2 linked regions of the Methylorubrum extorquens genome follow. The protein of the gene in region 2 interacts with the protein of the main gene of each other region in a pairwise test. Links are inferred from orthologs where the notes say so. Each region holds a gene or a part of one and is shown on either strand. Other genes may lie near its edges.

What was found.
Region 1: the proteins of hfq (region 2) and rho interact in binary tests that used the Escherichia coli proteins (3 or more experiments, as listed by UniProt). The link is inferred for Methylorubrum extorquens from one-to-one orthologs.

The regions. Positions count from the first base shown.
Region 1 is NZ_JALJXF010000001.1:4,283,217-4,291,246, reverse strand. Bases 2,562-5,548 are described here. They hold rho (transcription termination factor Rho), read right to left. Parts: upstream 4,734-5,548; coding sequence 3,390-4,733; downstream 2,562-3,389. Other genes in these bases: J2W78_RS20030 (Smr/MutS family protein), read right to left, coding at 4,985-5,548; poxB (ubiquinone-dependent pyruvate dehydrogenase), read right to left, coding at 2,562-3,082. Also shown: siderophore-iron reductase FhuF, read right to left, coding at 1-512; J2W78_RS20045 (hypothetical protein), read right to left, coding at 712-1,269; more of poxB, read right to left, coding at 1,349-2,561; more of J2W78_RS20030, read right to left, coding at 5,549-5,752; mltA (murein transglycosylase A), read right to left, coding at 5,749-6,993; J2W78_RS20020 (Tim44/TimA family putative adaptor protein), read right to left, coding at 7,006-7,725. UniProt on the Escherichia coli protein: Facilitates transcription termination by a mechanism that involves Rho binding to the nascent RNA, activation of Rho's RNA-dependent ATPase activity, and release of the mRNA from the DNA template.
Region 2 is NZ_JALJXF010000001.1:3,133,550-3,141,465, forward strand. The notes cover bases 2,068-4,940. They hold hfq (RNA chaperone Hfq), read right to left. Parts: upstream 3,695-4,940; coding sequence 3,440-3,694; downstream 2,068-3,439. Other genes in these bases: hflX (GTPase HflX), read right to left, coding at 2,068-3,342; ntrX (nitrogen assimilation response regulator NtrX), read right to left, coding at 3,922-4,940. Also shown: J2W78_RS14840 (carbonic anhydrase), read left to right, coding at 1-195; J2W78_RS14845 (SulP family inorganic anion transporter), read left to right, coding at 204-1,772; more of hflX, read right to left, coding at 1,927-2,067; more of ntrX, read right to left, coding at 4,941-5,292; J2W78_RS14865 (sensor histidine kinase NtrY-like), read right to left, coding at 5,289-7,688; J2W78_RS14870 (DEAD/DEAH box helicase), read right to left, coding at 7,752-7,916. UniProt on the Escherichia coli protein: RNA chaperone that binds small regulatory RNA (sRNAs) and mRNAs to facilitate mRNA translational regulation in response to envelope stress, environmental stress and changes in metabolite concentrations.

The sequences.
Region 1 (8,030 bases), 1.2 Mb from region 2 along the record:
CGCTGCCTGAGCAGGGGGCAGACCCCCTCACATTTCGAGAAGCCGGGCAGGCCGTGCCGCAGGCAGCAGAGCCGGCGGCGTGGCGCCTCAAGGCCCGCCAGCGCATCGGCACGCATCAGGGTGAGCGCCCCGCAGGCTTCGCGCGGCCAGCGCAGGGATTGTCGCGCCTCGGTCACCTCGCCGGTCCGCTCCGGATTCTCCCGCGCGATCGTCTTGAGCGTCCAGAACAGATGCCCCCCGGCATTCTCCCACAGCAGCCGCGTCGAGAGCCCCGTCTCGGCTCGCAGCGCCTGGATCACGGGTGCGAGGCACTCGGCGAGCAGCCGATCGACTTGAACGGGAAGCGAGGCGGGCCGCGCCCGTTCCGAAGCGAGATGGACCGTCGCTGGCAGCCCGGTCTCCGGCGCGAGACTAACCGCGTCGAGGGGGAGCACCATGCCGAGCCGCGCGCCCGCCGCCAGCGTCGGCGCGACCAGCGCCGCGAACAGGTAGGCGCTCCACAGCGAGGCCACCGCCCTGCGCTCGCCCCCGGACTGGACATCCGCGAAGCGGGCGACCCCGTCGCCGATCGCATCGCTGCGCGCGAGTTCCGACAGCGCACAGGCCCGAGGGGCAGGATCGCGTCGCAGCCGACCGGCGAAGGGGGCGAAGGCCCCGCTCAGGGCGCCGTCGAGGGATGTCTGGACGATGAGGGTCAGGGCGGGATCTGCCTCACCAGCGGTAGATCAGGCTCGCGAAGAACTTCCGGGGCTGGCCGCGGTGGCAGAGCCCCGCCTGGCAAGTGAAATAGCGGTGGTCGAACGCGTTGTTCACGTTGACCTGAAGTCGCAGGCGCTTCAGCCGCGGATTGGCCTTGACGAAGTCGGAGGCTGCGACCGCATCGAGCAGGGTGACGGTTGAGCGGCGGAAGCTGCCCAGCACCTCGTTGGTCGGGCTGGCGATCAGGACGTGGGCGACCGGGCCCGTGGCGAAGCGGGTCTCGAGCGGGTTGTCGAGCGAGAGCGTGTCGAGGGCGTTGGTGATGCGGCCGGCGGTCTGGAGATCTGGGTTGATCGTGTCGGTCCGGGTGTCTCTCAGGTCGCGGAAGACGTTGTAATTGTAGGGGTTCTTCCGGAATACGACATCCGGGCCGAAGCGGTGTTCGAAGGCGCGGCCGATGCAGTACTGTCGGGTGGTGAGATCCTGGAACGCGGGATCGCCCGAGAACGGGTTCGTCTTCTGGAAGCGCGGATCGGCGAAGTTCGAGAAGAGCGAGCCGTGACCCGGCACGGTGTTGTCGAGATTTCGGCGAGAGGCTTTTCTCAGCCGGCGCGGACCTCCCGAGAGGGCCGCGCCGATGCGGATCGGTTCAGCGCAACAGGTTGGTCTTGGCCAGATCGAGGATTGCGTCGCCGCGCCCGTTCATCACTGCCTGGAGTGCGTAGAGGCTGAAACCCTTCACCTGCTCGGCCTGGAGCTTGGGCGGCATCGCCAGTTCCTGGCGGTTCGTCACCACGTCGAGGAGAGCCGGACCGGGATGGGACAGCACGTCCTGAATGGCACCTTCCAGATCGCCCGGATCCTCGACCCGGCGGGCGTGGATGCCGATGGCACGGGCCATGGCGGCGAAATCCGGGTTTTCGAGCGTAACGCCGGTTTCGAGATAGCCTGCGGCCTTCATCTCCAGCTCGACGAAGCCGAGGGTGCCGTTGTTGTAGATCACGACCTTCACCGGCAGCCGCTCCTGCGTCAGCGTGAGGACGTCGCCCATCAGCATGGTGAAGCCGCCATCGCCCGACAGCGAGATCACCTGCCGGCCAGGGCTCGCCGCCTGGATGCCGATGGCGTGCGGCAGGGCGTTCGCCATCGAGCCGTGCGCCCAGGAGCCGATCAGGCGCCGTCCCGCCGTCATGGCGAGGTAGCGCGCGGCCCAGACGGTCGGCGTGCCGACATCGGCCGTGAACACCGCGTTGTCGGTCGCCGCCTCGCTGAGGAGCCGGGTGAGGTATTGCGGGTGGATCGGCTTGCGCCCCGGTTTGCCGGTGGCGAGGTCGTCGAGGTCTTCGCGCGCCTTGGCGTAGTGCTTGAGACTGGTCTCCAGATGGCGCCCGCTGTCGTTGCCGGTCAGCCGCGGCAGAAGCGCGTCGATGGTGGCGGCGACATCGCCGACGAGACCGAGTTCGAGCCGGCAGCGCTTGCCGAGATTCTCCGGACGCAGATCGACCTGCGCGATCTTGGCGTGCTCAGGGTAGAACTGGCGGTAAGGGAAGTCGGTGCCGAGCATCAGCAGGGTCTCGCAGGCTTCCATCGCCGCGTAGCCCGAACTGAACCCGATCAGACCGGTCATGCCGACATCGTAGGGATTGTCGTGCTCGACATGCTCCTTGCCGCCGAGCGCGTGGACGATCGGGCTCTTGAGACGCTCGGCCAGCCGCATCAGCGGGGCGTGCGCCCCGGCGCAGCCGCGCCCGCACAGAAGCGTGATCTTCTTGGACCCGTTGAGGAGATCCGCCAAGCGGTCGAGTTCATCCGCGGGCGGTACGGTGACCGGCGCGCGGGGGCGCAGCGTTGCGGGCGCGGACAGGGCGCGCTTGGGCGCCTCCTTCAGGGCGACAGTGCCAGGGATGACCACCACGGCGACGCCGCGTTGGCCGACCGCCGAGCGGATCGCCGCCTCAAGGACGTTGGGCAGCTGTGCCGGGTCGGAGACCGTCTCGCAGAAATGGCTGCAATCGCGGAACAACTCCTCGGGCCGCGTCGCCTGGAAGTAGTTGAGGCCGATCTCGCTCGACGGGATATGCGCGGCGATCGCCAGGACCGGGGTGCGCGTGCGGTGAGCGTCGAACAGGCCGTTGATGAGGTGGAGGTTGCCCGGTCCGCAGGAGCCGGCACAGACCGCGAGTTCGCCCGTGATCTGCGCCTCGCCGGCGGCGGCGAAGGCGGCGACCTCCTCGTGGCGGACATGGACCCAATCAATGACGCCGCGGGCGCGGATCGCCTCGGTGATCCCGTTCAGGCTGTCGCCGACGAGGCCGTAGACGCGGCGCACGCCCGCCTGCTGGAGCGTCTCGACCACGAGATCCGATACGTTGCGGGTTGCCATGCGCCGTCTCCGAACAGGACCGCCCGAGAAGGCGGTGACGGCGGGCCAACGTCAAACGCAAGCGAAGGTTCGATGGATCGAAGATTTTGTAATGACTGCACAATTTCGCATGCCGAGTGCATCGTCTCCGGCAGGATCGTCACTTCGCCGACCTGTGGCCGGGCCGGATCGATGACGGCCTTTCTGCCGTTCAGGCTGCTTCGTGCCCGAGCGATCCCATTGCGCGATAGGCTCTGACAAAAAAAGGGGGCCAGCCGATCGTGCCGGCGGGCCCCCTTGGCAAAATGCCTCGGCGAGGTGTTTCGCCTTATGTGTTCATCGAGTCGAAGAAGTCGCTGTTGCTCTTGGTCTGGCGCAGCTTGTCCATGAGGAACTCGATCGCGTCGGTGACGCCCATCGGGTTGAGGATGCGGCGGAGCACATAGGTCTTCTTGAGCGAATCCGGCGGCACCAGCAGCTCTTCCTTACGGGTGCCGGAGCGGGTGATGTCGATGGCCGGGAAGATGCGCTTGTCCGAGACCTTGCGGTCGAGAATGATCTCGGAATTGCCGGTGCCCTTGAACTCCTCGAAGATCACCTCGTCCATGCGCGAGCCGGTATCGATCAGCGCGGTCGCGATGATGGAGAGCGAGCCGCCCTCCTCGATGTTGCGGGCCGCACCGAAGAAGCGCTTGGGCCGCTGCAGGGCGTTGGCATCGACGCCGCCGGTCAGCACCTTGCCCGACGACGGCACGACCGTGTTGTAGGCGCGGCCGAGGCGGGTGATGGAATCGAGGAGGATCACCACGTCGCGGCCGTGCTCGACCAAGCGCTTGGCCTTCTCGATCACCATTTCGGCGACCTGCACGTGGCGGGTGGCCGGCTCGTCGAAGGTCGAGGCGATGACCTCGCCCTTCACCGAGCGGATCATGTCGGTCACCTCTTCCGGGCGCTCGTCGATGAGCAGCACGATGAGGTAGCATTCCGGGTGGTTGATCGTGATCGACTGCGCGATGTTCTGCATCAGCACGGTCTTGCCGGTGCGCGGCGGAGCGACGATCAGCGCGCGCTGGCCCTTGCCGATCGGCGAGACGATGTCGATGATCCGCGGGCTGAAGTCCTTCTTGGGCGGGTTGTCGAGTTCGAGCTTGAAGCGCTGCGTCGGGAACAGCGGCGTCAGGTTGTCGAAGTGGACCTTGTGCTTGATCTTCTCCGGGTTCTCGAAGTTGATCGTGTTGACCTTGAGCAGCGCGAAGTAGCGCTCGCCGTCCTTGGGGCCGCGGATCGGGCCCTCGACGGTGTCGCCGGTGCGCAGGCCGAAGCGGCGGATCTGGGTCGGCGAGATGTAGATGTCGTCCGGACCCGGCAGGTAGTTCGAATCGTGCGAGCGCAGGAAGCCGAACCCGTCCTGAAGCACCTCGACCGTGCCGGCGCCGATGATCTCGGTCTCGTTGGCCGCGAGCTGCTTGAGGATCGCAAACATCAGCTCTTGCTTGCGCATCGTCGAGGCATTCTCGACATCGAGCTCCTCCGCGAAGGCCGTGAGCTCGGTCGGCGTTTTGGACTTGAGGTCCTGAAGCTTCACCTCCCGCCGAGCGACGAGATCGGCCGGCGCGACGACGGCTTCGGCCGGAGCTTCGACAGGGGAGAGAGCGTCGTTCTGTGACGTCATGTGGGGAGATGCAACCAACGAAGGGCGGGGAGTGGTCGGCCGGTTCGGGAGCAGAGCCGGGCGCCGGGGAAGCGCCCCAGGGTCCGTAGCCGTCGCGGGCGCGCGGCTCGGCCCGCGCATCGGTTCCGCTGGGCCAGAAAGACCTCGGAATGCGACACGGCTGCAATGGGAGAGCATGGCTCAGTAGCGCGTTTCGCCACCCGGCTCAAGACCCCGCCCGCCGATTTCATCTTAGGGTTTGGCGAGCCGGCCTATCGCCGCCGCAGCCTCACGTAGAGGGCGCCGCCTCCGCCGTGATGGCGCGCCGCCTCCTCGAAACCGATCACGAGGCCGCGCAATTCCGGGCCCCGCAGCCAGTGCGGGACGCTGCGGCGGAGCACGCCGCGCTCGGAGAAACCGCCGCGGTCCCGGCCGCCGAAATCCTCGCCGCCCTTGCCGGTCACAACGAGCACGCGGGCATGCCCCGCCGCGCGGGAGCGGAGCAGGAAGCCGACCAGGGCCGCATGCGCCTCCGCCTGATACAGGCCGTGCAGATCGATGCGCGCCTCGATCGTCAGTGTGCCCCGCTCCAGCCCACGCCGCTCCCGCCGCTCCAGGCCCGGCGCCCCTGGGAACGGAGGCGGCGGTGGCGAAGCGGGTGCGGCGCTGGCCCGGGCGATCTCGGGAGCGAGGTCGCCAAGCTTGAGCGGCTTCGACGCGGCCCGCGACAGAGAGAGGGCGGTGGCAGGCTTGAGTGGGACAGGCTTGAGTGGGGTAGGCTTGGCGGGGGGCGCCGGGGGAGGGGAGGCGGATTTCCAGATGGGCTTGGAGGCCGGCTTCGGAGCCGGCTTGGCGACTTTGGCCGCAGACCCGGTGATCGGCGGTGCGGGCTGTTCGGCGCCGGCCGCGGGCCCCTTCTGAGCGGGTTTTTTCGGCTTGGCGCGGCTCCGCAGGGGCGTGATCAGCTTGGCGATCTCGCCCCAGAGATGCGCCTCCTCACGCGAGAGCAGGCGCGAGCGCCGCGGCGGCCGCACGCTCACGGCCGCGCCGCTCCGGCGGCGGCCTCCGGTGCGGCCGCGTCCTTCCCAGCGCTATCCGGGGCGGGTTTCGGGATCAGCACCACGAAGCCCATCCGGTCGTGCAGGTCGCCCGCCGCCCGTCCGGCGGCGGCGCCGGTGCCGACATAGAGGTCGCCGCGCGCCGGGCCGACGATGGCCGAGCCGGTATCGGCGGCGACGACCAGATGCCCGCGGCCGGGCTGGCCCGGCAGCTTGCCTTCCAGCCAGAACGGCAGGCCGTAGCGCCACAGGTTCCCGTCGACGGCCATGCTGCGCCCCGGACTCAGCGGCACGCCCGCGGCGCCGGGCGGCCCGAGGGCGGGGTCGGTCACCGGCTCGGTCCGGAAGAAGATGTAGGACGCGTTCATCCGCATCAGCCGGCGGGCATGGTCGGGGTTGGCCCGCAGCCACGCCGTCCAGCGCTCCAGGCTCAGCCCGTTGATCGGCAGATGGCCCTCGTTGACGAGCAGCTTGCCGATCGAGGTGTAGGGCTGGCCGTTCTTGCCGTCGTAGAGCACCCGCATCCCGCGTCCGTCGGGCAGGCGCACTCGCCCGGACCCCTGCACCTGCAGCACGAAGAGGTCCACGGCGTCGCGCAGCCACAGCAGCGGCCGGGTGCGCTCGCCGAGTGCCCCGTCCTCGATCGCCGCGCGGTCGGGATAGGGGACGAGCCCGGTCTCGGTGCGCCGGCCCGCGCGGTAGATCGGATCGAGCCCCGGCGCCGTCTCGCCGGGGGCGAGGCTGACGAGGTCGTCCGGCCGGGCCAGCACGGGGGCGGTGTAGCCGGGGCCGGGCTCGAGCGACCCGGTGAGTTCCGGCTCGAAATAACCGGTGAGGAAGCCGACCCGGCGCTCAGGCTCCGTTCCAGAGGCCGGGCGGACGATGCGGTAGGCGGAGAACCGCGCCTCGAAGAATGTTTTGGCTTCGTTCGGCTTCACCTCGGCTGCGGCGGCGCAGGCCGCCGCGAGGTCGGCGGGCGAGCCCGTCACGCCCCCGATCTGGGGCGGGTTGGGGCCGGGCCCGGCGCAGGTGCGGCGGAAGGCGTCGAGAGAGGCCGCCCCGTCATCCTCGCGCCAGCCGGGCAGGGCTGCGAGGGGGACCGGCTCCAGCACGGCGCCCGGCACGCGCGGAGGCCCATCCGCGCGTGAGGGTACGGCGGGAATGGAAACGGCCGCAGCGGCGAGGACCGCTGCGGCCGGAAGGGAAACGCGCAAACACGGCATGAGGCGAAACGATCAGCCGCCCGCGTCGGTGGCGACGAGTTGCCAGTTCGGGTCGCGCGAGCCGAGTGTGCGGGCGAAGGTCCACACGTCTGGCACTTCGACGCCGGTCTCGGCATTGCCATCGATCACCTTGCCGTCCGCATCGCGGGTGGCGGTGATGAGGTTTGAGAGGAAGCGCACGGTGATCTGGGCCGCACGGTTCTTCACCTCGACGGCGGCGATCTCCGCCTTGTCGATGGAGATGAAGGTGGTTTCCGCGGTCTCGTTGCGCTTCTCGCGCTCGGAGATCGCCCGCTCGAAGCCCTCGCAGACCTCCCGCGAGAGGAGCGTGCGCAAGGTCTTGCGGTCTCCCTTGGCGAAGGCGGTCACGATGGTTTCGTAGGCGCCCTTGGCCCCTTCGAGGAAGGCGCGGGGCTCGAAGGTCGGCTCGAGCTGCACCACCTGCTCGAGGCCGCGGGCGACCGCCGAGCCCGGCTCGGCGATGCCCCGCCAATCGCGGGTCGCGGTCTGCACGGCCGCCGCTCCTGCCGGGCTGCGGTCGGCGCCGGGCAGGCGGACCACGTTGTCGCCCTCGCTGCGGCCGGCCGGCGGCTCGGTGCGATTGCGCTCCACCGGCCGGAAGGGCGAGCGCTCGGTGCCGGTCTTCTGGCCCAGGACCGAGCGCAGCCGCCAGATCACGAAGACGGCCAGCGCCAGGAAAATCAGAGTGGTTGCGTCGAAGGAATCCTGCATCACCGATCCGAATCGTGACCGTCGCACACGTGAGTCCGGCGCCCGTAAGGCCGCCCGGACGGGAAAGGTCCGCCCCCTGATCCCGCCCGCCGCGCTCCGGGAGATGGTTCCGCGAGGTTCCCGACCGGAGCCGGAGAAGGGTTCGCGAGACCGGCTCTTAGCCGAGGGCGGCGCGGGGATCGACCCGGGAACGGAGACCTTGGTAGGCGCTTGGGTCTGAATGTCTCCGACTGTTCGAAGTCCGTGACCTTACCGTGATATGGGCGGACCTGCGAGGTATTCCAGGGAAACGAATCAGACGAGCC
Region 2 (7,916 bases):
GCGTTGGCCCGCGGCAAGCTGCGCCTGCACGGCTGGTTCTTCGAAATCGAGAGTGGCCAGGTGCTCGCCTATTGCGGCGAGCGCAGCCGCTTCGTCCCCATCGATGAAGCCACAGGCGTCCCCGTCGCCCAGGCTTCGGCATCCCGGATCGCCACGCCGGAATTCGCCGGCCCTCACGCCATCGCAGCGGAGTAGAATTTGCTATGCGCGCCTCCCTCGCCCGGCTGATGCCGTCCACTATCGGTCGGGATCTCCCGTCCTCCTTTGTCGTCTTTCTTGTGGCGATGCCCCTCTGCATGGGCATCGCCATGGCCTCCGGTGTACCGGCCGAGCGCGGCCTCATCACCGGCATCATCGGCGGCATCGTTGTCGGCTTCCTTGCCGGCTCGCCGCTTCAGGTCAGCGGCCCGGCCGCGGGCCTCGCCGTCATCGTCTTCGAGTTCGTGCGTGAGCACGGCATCGACGCCCTCGGGCCGGTCCTCGTCGCGGCCGGCGCGATCCAACTCCTCGCCGGGGCGCTCCGGGTCGGCGGCTGGTTCCGGGCGATCTCCCCGGCGGTCGTTCACGGCATGCTGGCCGGCATCGGCATCCTGATCGTGCTCGCCCAGATCCACGTGTTGACCGACGCCCTGCCCAAGGCCAGCGGCCTCGACAACCTCATCGCCATCCCCGCCGCCTTCTTCAACTTCGTCTCCGGTCCGGAAGGCAACCGCCCCGGAGCCGTCATCGTCGGCCTCGCCACCATCGTCGCGATGATCGGTTGGGAGAAGATCCGTCCGGCCAAGCTCAAGCTGATCCCCGGCGCCCTGATGGGCGTCCTGGCTGGCACGATCGTCGCGGTCGTCGGCAGCATGGACGTCAAGCGCGTCGAGGTCCCGGAGAACATCTTCTCCGCCGTCACCATGCCGGGTATGGGCGACTGGAGCCGCCTGGCCGAGCCAGCGATGATCCTGATGGCGGTGACCCTCGCGGTCATCGCCAGCGCCGAGAGCCTGCTCTCGGCGGCGGCGGTGGACCGGATGCATGACGGCCCGCGCACGCAGTACAACCGCGAACTCGGTGCTCAGGGTATCGGCAACATCCTCTGCGGCCTCGCGGGTGGCCTGCCGATGACCGGCGTGATCGTCCGCTCCTCGGCCAACGTCCAGGCCGGTGCGGCTTCGCGGGCCTCCACCATCCTGCACGGCACCTGGATTCTCGCCTTCCTGCTGGTCCTGCCGATGGTTCTGAAGGTCGTGCCGACCGCCTCCCTCGCCGGCATTCTCGTCGTGACCGGCTGGCGCCTCGTCAGCCCCGCCCACGCCTTCCACCTGCACGAGCGTTACGGCCTGCCCACCGCCGCGATCTGGCTCGCCACCATGGTGATGGTCGTCGCCACCGATCTGCTCACCGGCGTGCTCACCGGCCTCGCGCTCAGCCTGCTGCAGGTGATCCCGCACTACATCCGCGGCCCGCTCAAGATCGAGGGCGGCGCGGCGCAGGCGGTGCAGGGTGGAGCGCTTCAGGCGGTGCCGGAACTGCGGCTCTCGGGCTCGGCGACCTTCCTGCAACTGCCGCACCTCACGGCGGCGCTGGAGCGGACGCCGGAAGGCTCGCCGGTCCGGCTCGAGGCGCAGGATCTGCGCCATGTCGATCACACCTGCCTGGAGATGATCCGGGAATGGGCGACGCGGCGAGCCAAGACCGGGTCGAGGGTCGAAGTCGTGGGCGGCGGCGCGAGCGGTCTGCACCACAGCCTCGCGATGGTGGCCCACGCTGCGCCGAAGGATTGACGCAAACGCAAAAGCATCGTTCCGGAAGCGGCCATTGGCTTTCGGGACGATACTCTGAAACAAGAAAAGGCCAGAGCCGCGATGAGCGGCTCCGGCCTTTTTGTTTACTGGAATCTTCTCTTCGAAGAATTCTGACCCGCAAGCGGGCGAGGCTCTATGCGGCCGGTGAACTCTGCGGACCACCGACGCGCTGCGCCGCCTCGAACCGGTTGAGGAAGCGGGGCTCCTTCTCTGGGGCGATGCGGATCTTAAGCGCGATCGCACCGCCGGTCTCGGATTGGCGGTCGAGCACCTCGGCGTTCTCGTAGAGCCAGTTGAGGGCGGCGCCGTCCTCGGGCGGAAGCGTCACGGCGAAGGTCGATCGCGCCCGCGCCACCTGCCCCTCGATCCGCTCGGTGAGTTCCGGAAGACCTTCCCCCGTCAGAGCCGAGACGAGTATCGGTGCCGGCCCGGCCCCGCGATGCGCGGCGCTGAGATTGAGTAGCCGGGTGCGCTCGCCGTCATCGAGCAGGTCGGCCTTGTTCCACACTTCGATGATCCGCTCCGCATCCGCCTCGATTCCGAGTTCGCGCAGCACGCCCTCGACATCCTCGGCCTGGGCCTGGGTGTCGCCATGCGAGACGTCGCGCACGTGGAGCAGGATATCCGCCTCGATCACATCCTCCAGCGTGGCGCGGAAGGCGGCGATCAGCGAGGTTGGAAGGTCGGAGATGAAGCCGACCGTATCGGACAGGATGACCGTTTCGCCGTGCGGCAGCTTGGTCGCCCGCGCGGTCGGGTCGAGGGTGGCAAACAGCATGTCCTGCGCCCGCACCTCGGCCTTGGTCAGGGCGTTGAACAGCGTCGATTTGCCTGCGTTGGTGTACCCGACCAGCGCCACGATCGGATAAGGCACCCGCGCGCGGCTCTTGCGGTGGAGGCCGCGGGTGCGGGTAACGGCTTCGAGGTCGCGCTCGATCCGGGTCATCCGCTCCTGGATCATCCGCCGATCGGCCTCGATCTGGGTCTCACCGGGTCCGCCGAGGAAGCCGAAGCCGCCGCGCTGCCGCTCCAGGTGGGTCCACGACCGCACCAGACGCGACTTCTGATAGGCGAGATGGGCGTGCTCGACCTGAAGCGTGCCCTCGCGGGTCGAGGCGCGCCGGCCGAAGATCTCGAGGATCAGGCCGGTCCGGTCGATGACCTTCGCGCCCCAAGCCTTTTCGAGGTTGCGCTGCTGCACCGGCGAGAGGGCGCAATCCATCACCACGAGGCCGATTTCCTCGGCTTTGATGAGCCCGGCGACCTCCTCGACCCGGCCCTTGCCGAGATAGGTCGAGGGACGCGGGCGCTGGATGTGCACCGAGATCGCCCGGAACACGTCGAGCTCGATGGCGGCGGCCAAGCCGACGGCCTCGTCGAGCCGCGCTTCGTCGGAGCGCACGGTCTCCGTCTGTCCCGGGGCAAGCCGTTGAGCGGCGCGTGTGAGATAGGGGCCGAGAACCAGCGTGCGGGTCGCGGCGGCAATCTCGCCCTCGGGGGCGGCCTTCGCCTGCAAGCGTGCTTCGCCGGGCGGAAGGATTTCAGTCATGGCGTCTCCGTGTCATCGCTCCCTTATGTTGGAACGATGACACCATTTTACATCCGTCGACGTCCGCAAATGGCGGAAACCGGCTCGCTTCGCACAGTCAGGCTTTTTCAGGCGCCGTTTCGTCCGGCTCGAACAGTTGCACCGGATGACCCGGCATGATCGTCGAGATCGCGTGCTTGTAGACGAGCTGGGAGTGCCCGTCCCGACGAAGCAGGACGCAGAAGTTGTCGAACCACGTCACGACACCTTGAAGCTTGACCCCGTTGACGAGGAAGATCGTCAGCGGGATCTTGTTCTTGCGGACATGATTCAGGAACGTATCCTGGAGGTTCTGAGCGCGCTCGCCCGCCATTTCTTTTTATCCTTAGTTTTGAGACCCGCGCCACGGATCAGCAGGGTCCCGTGGCTGAAGCGCGGGGCGGCGCTCTCACGTGTTGGGACCGCTCTGCCGGGCCATTTCCATTACAGGGCGAAGCTTGCCGCGATGCAAGAGGTCCCCCGCAGCGCAAAGCGTCAATATCCACCCCTTGCAACTGCTCCCGCCGCCCGTCCTCCCGAGAGGCGGGCGGCGGCCGGCCATTATGGCCCGATGCCGAGCGACTTCAGTTTCCGGTGGAGGGCCGAGCGCTCCATGCCGATGAATTCGGCCGTGCGGGAGATGTTGCCGGAGAAGCGGGCGATCTGCGCGATGAGGTATTCCCGCTCGAAGATCTCGCGCGCCTCGCGCAGGGCCAGGCTCATCAGCTTCTCGCCGCCCGCACCGGTCGGTGTCGTCGGCACGAGCGCGCCGATCTCGGTCGGCAGCATCTCGGACGTCACCTCCTGCTCCGGATCGCTCTGGGTCAGGATCATCAGCCGCTCGACGTTGTTGCGCAACTGACGGACGTTGCCGGGCCAGTCGTGCGACTGGAGCACCGCCATCGCGTCCTCGGCGATGCGGCGCCGCGGCAGTCCGGTGGCCGCCGAGATCTGCTCCATGAAGAAGGTGATGAGTTCCGGCACGTCCTCGCGCCGCTCGGCGAGCGAGGGAATGCGGATCGGCACCACCGAGAGGCGGTGGAACAGATCCTCGCGGAAGCGCCCGGCGGCGATCTCCTCGGTCAGGTCGCGGGAGGAGGACGAGACGATGCGGACATCGACGTGGACGCGGGCGGTGCCGCCGACACGCTGGAAGTTCTGATCGACGAGGACGCGCAGGATCCGGCTCTGCGTCTCCTTGGGCATGTCGGCGACTTCGTCGATGTAGAGGGAGCCTCCATGGGCCTCTTCCAGGGCGCCGACGCGCCGTACCCGGCCCTCTCCGCCTTCGACGCCGAACAGCTCGGCTTCCATCGTCTCCGGCGTGATCGTCGCCGCGTTGATGACGACGAAGGGCCCGCTCGCCCGCGAGGAGGCGGCGTGCAGGGTGCGCGCCGAGAGTTCCTTGCCCGCACCCGGCGCGCCCGAGATCATCACGCGGGCGTTGGTCGGGGCCACGCGCTCGATGGTCTGACGGAGCTGGTTGACCGCGACCGAGGCGCCGACGATGCGGCTGGCCTGTCCTGAGCGGACCTTGAGGTCGCGCACCTCGCGCTTGAGGCGCGAAGCTTCGAGCGCCCGCTCGGCGACGAGGATCAGGCGGTCGGCCTTGAACGGCTTCTCGATGAAGTCGTAGGCGCCGGATTTGATCGCCGCCACCGCGGTCTCGATGTTGCCGTGGCCCGAGATCATCACCACCGGCAGGTCTGGATGGCCCGCCTTGATGAGGTCGAGCACCTGCAACCCGTCGAGGCGCGAGCCCTGGAGCCAGATGTCGAGGAAGACGAGGTGGGGCCGGCGCGATTCGATCGCCGCCAGTGCCTCGTCGGACCCGGCCGCGGTTCGGGTGCGGTGCCCCTCGTCGTCCAAGATGCCCGCGACCAGATCGCGGATGTCGGCTTCGTCGTCGACGATCAGGATATCGGCGCTCATGGCAGCACCTCCGCGACGCGTCGCGCTTCCATGGCGTCCTCCGTGTTCTTATCCATCGTTGTCCTGTCACGCGCGTCCGGTGCCGCGGAGCGATCCCGCTCCTGTCCCGCACCGGTCCCGGAATTCCGTTCGTCCGGCCGTCCGACTTCCCGCGGCAGCCGCATGCGGACCAGTCCGCCGCGCCCTTCCGGGTTGTCGTTCAACTCGATCCCCCCGCCATGCTCCTCGAGCACCTTGGAAACGATCGCGAGCCCGAGGCCGGTCCCGCCTTCGCGGGTCGTCATATAGGGTTCGAGCAGGCGCTGGCGCCCCTCTGCCGGAAAGCCTTTTCCGTTGTCGGTGACTTCGATCACCACGAACGCGTCTTCGACGAGGAGTTGCAGGCGTACCTGACCCTTGCCGCCATCGGCCGTCAGCACGTCTTCCGGCACCGCCTGAACCGCCTCGACGGCGTTCTTGAGAATGTTGGTGAGCGCCTGGGAGAACAGCCGAACGTCGAAGGCGGCGACGACGCGGCCCTTCTCGTCCTCGCCGGCGGTTTCGAACGGGAAGTCGAGGTCGGGATGCGCCATGCGCAGCATGAACAGGTTCTGGCGGGCGATCTCGGCCAGATCCTGCTGCGTGATCGCCGGTTTCGGCATTCGGGCGAAGGAGGAGAACTCGTCCACCATCCGCTTGATCTCATCCACCTGCCGCACGATCGTGGCGGTGCACTGCTCGAAGACGTCCTTGTCGGTGGTGATCACTTTTCCGTACTTACGCCGGATGCGCTCGGCCGAGAGCTGGATCGGGGTCAGCGGGTTCTTGATCTCGTGGGCGATGCGGCGGGCCACGTCCGCCCAGGCCGAGGTGCGCTGCGCCGTGACGAGATCGGTGATGTCGTCGAGCGTCACGACGTAGCCGCGCGCCTCGCCCTGCGCCTGCTCGCTGGTGACGCGGACGGCAATGGTGCGCTCGCGGCCACCGCGCACGAGCTGGATCTGCTGCTGCAGGGCGCGGTGGCGTCCCTCCGCCTCCGGGAACAGCGCCGCGATCTCCGGCACGACGTTCGTGAGCGGCTGCCCGACCAGTTCCTTGGCGGTGAGACCGAGAGTCCGCTCCGCGCCGGGATTGGCGATGGTGATGACGCCGTCGGCATCGACACCGAGCACGCCGGGCGAGACGCCCGACAACACGGCTTCGGTGAAGCGGCGGCGGCGGTCGATCAAGTCGTTGGCTGCGCGCAGGCCGTCGTGCTGGCGGCGCAACTCCAGCGTCATCGTGTTGAAGCTCTCGCCGAGATGGGCGAGGTCGCCATCCGATTTCCGGGCCGGCACGCGGGCGTAGAAATTGCCGGCGGCGACCTCGTCGGCGGCGTTGATGAGTCGGCGGATCGGCGCGACGAAGCGGTTGGCGAAGTTCAGCCCGAACCACACCGCCGAGAGCAGCGTGATCAGCGCGATCAGGATGAAGACCGAAGCGAAGGCGATCTGCACGTAGCGGCGCAGCTCGTCGAAGGTCAGGTACTCGGCCGCCGCGGCGCGGGCGACGCCGGGAAAGTCGATGGCGAGCTGACTCACCTCGCGCTGCACCAGCAGCACGGCGTTGTCGTAGGCCGGCATCCGCATCAGGGCGGCGAAGACCCGGCCCTCGTTCGGCAGAAGACAGATCGGGTCGCTCGATTTGGCCGCATCCTCGAAGGCGGCGGCCGAGGGCAGGCGCGTCTGCTTGAGTACGTCGATATTGGCGCGTGCCACGACCTCGTTCGGCCCACGCATGATCTTGACGATCGGCAGGCCGAGCGCCTGGGCGCGGGTGGTCATGAAGCCCTCGAACCACTCGCGGTTCACGTCGAAATTCGGCCGCGCGCGGGTCAGGTCGTCGGCGAAGATGCGGATTTCGCGGGCGAGCGACTGGCAGTGATTCTCCTGGTACGCATCCGCGACCTGCACGGATTTCAGCACCACGTCGCGGACCCGGTCGGTGAAGCCCAACGATAGGCCGACATCGATCGTGACCGAGGCGACGATGGCGAGCAGGATCGTCGGCAGGATCGCGATCAGGCTGAACAGCCCGACGATGCGGGTGTGCAGCCGCGCCACCGAGGCATGGGTGCGCCGGGCATGCAGGAAGACCCGTGCCTCCCAGGCGATCACGACGACGAGCGCGAGAACCAGTGCGGCGTTGACCGCGAGAAGCACCACGCCCGAGGTCGGGGTTCGCGTGATCTGGATGATGCCGGCGAGGATGAGGAAGGTGACCGACGCCGAGATCAGCGCCGTGAGCACCACCGCCGCCCCGATCCAGCCCGGCCCGCGCGGGGGCGAGTCGAACCGGCGCGCGACCGCCTCGGCTCCATCCTCGGCGGACGGGGCATCGGACGGCACCTTTTGAGAACGTCGCGACAGAAGCGGCATCACTGATGCGGGGCCACATCAGTGTGGCGAAATTAATACGAATCAGCCCGATCGAGGCGCCGATCAGGCGGCAAGGGTGCCCCAGCGGCGCAGGTCTCGGAACCGCCGACCGTCGGAAAACCGCACCGTCACACTCTCGGAGAGCCGGCCGGCGGCTTCGACCCGCAGGGTCTCCGGCCGCTCCAACTCGTCGGCCCGTTCCAGGGCCGCGGCGACCGACATTGGCAC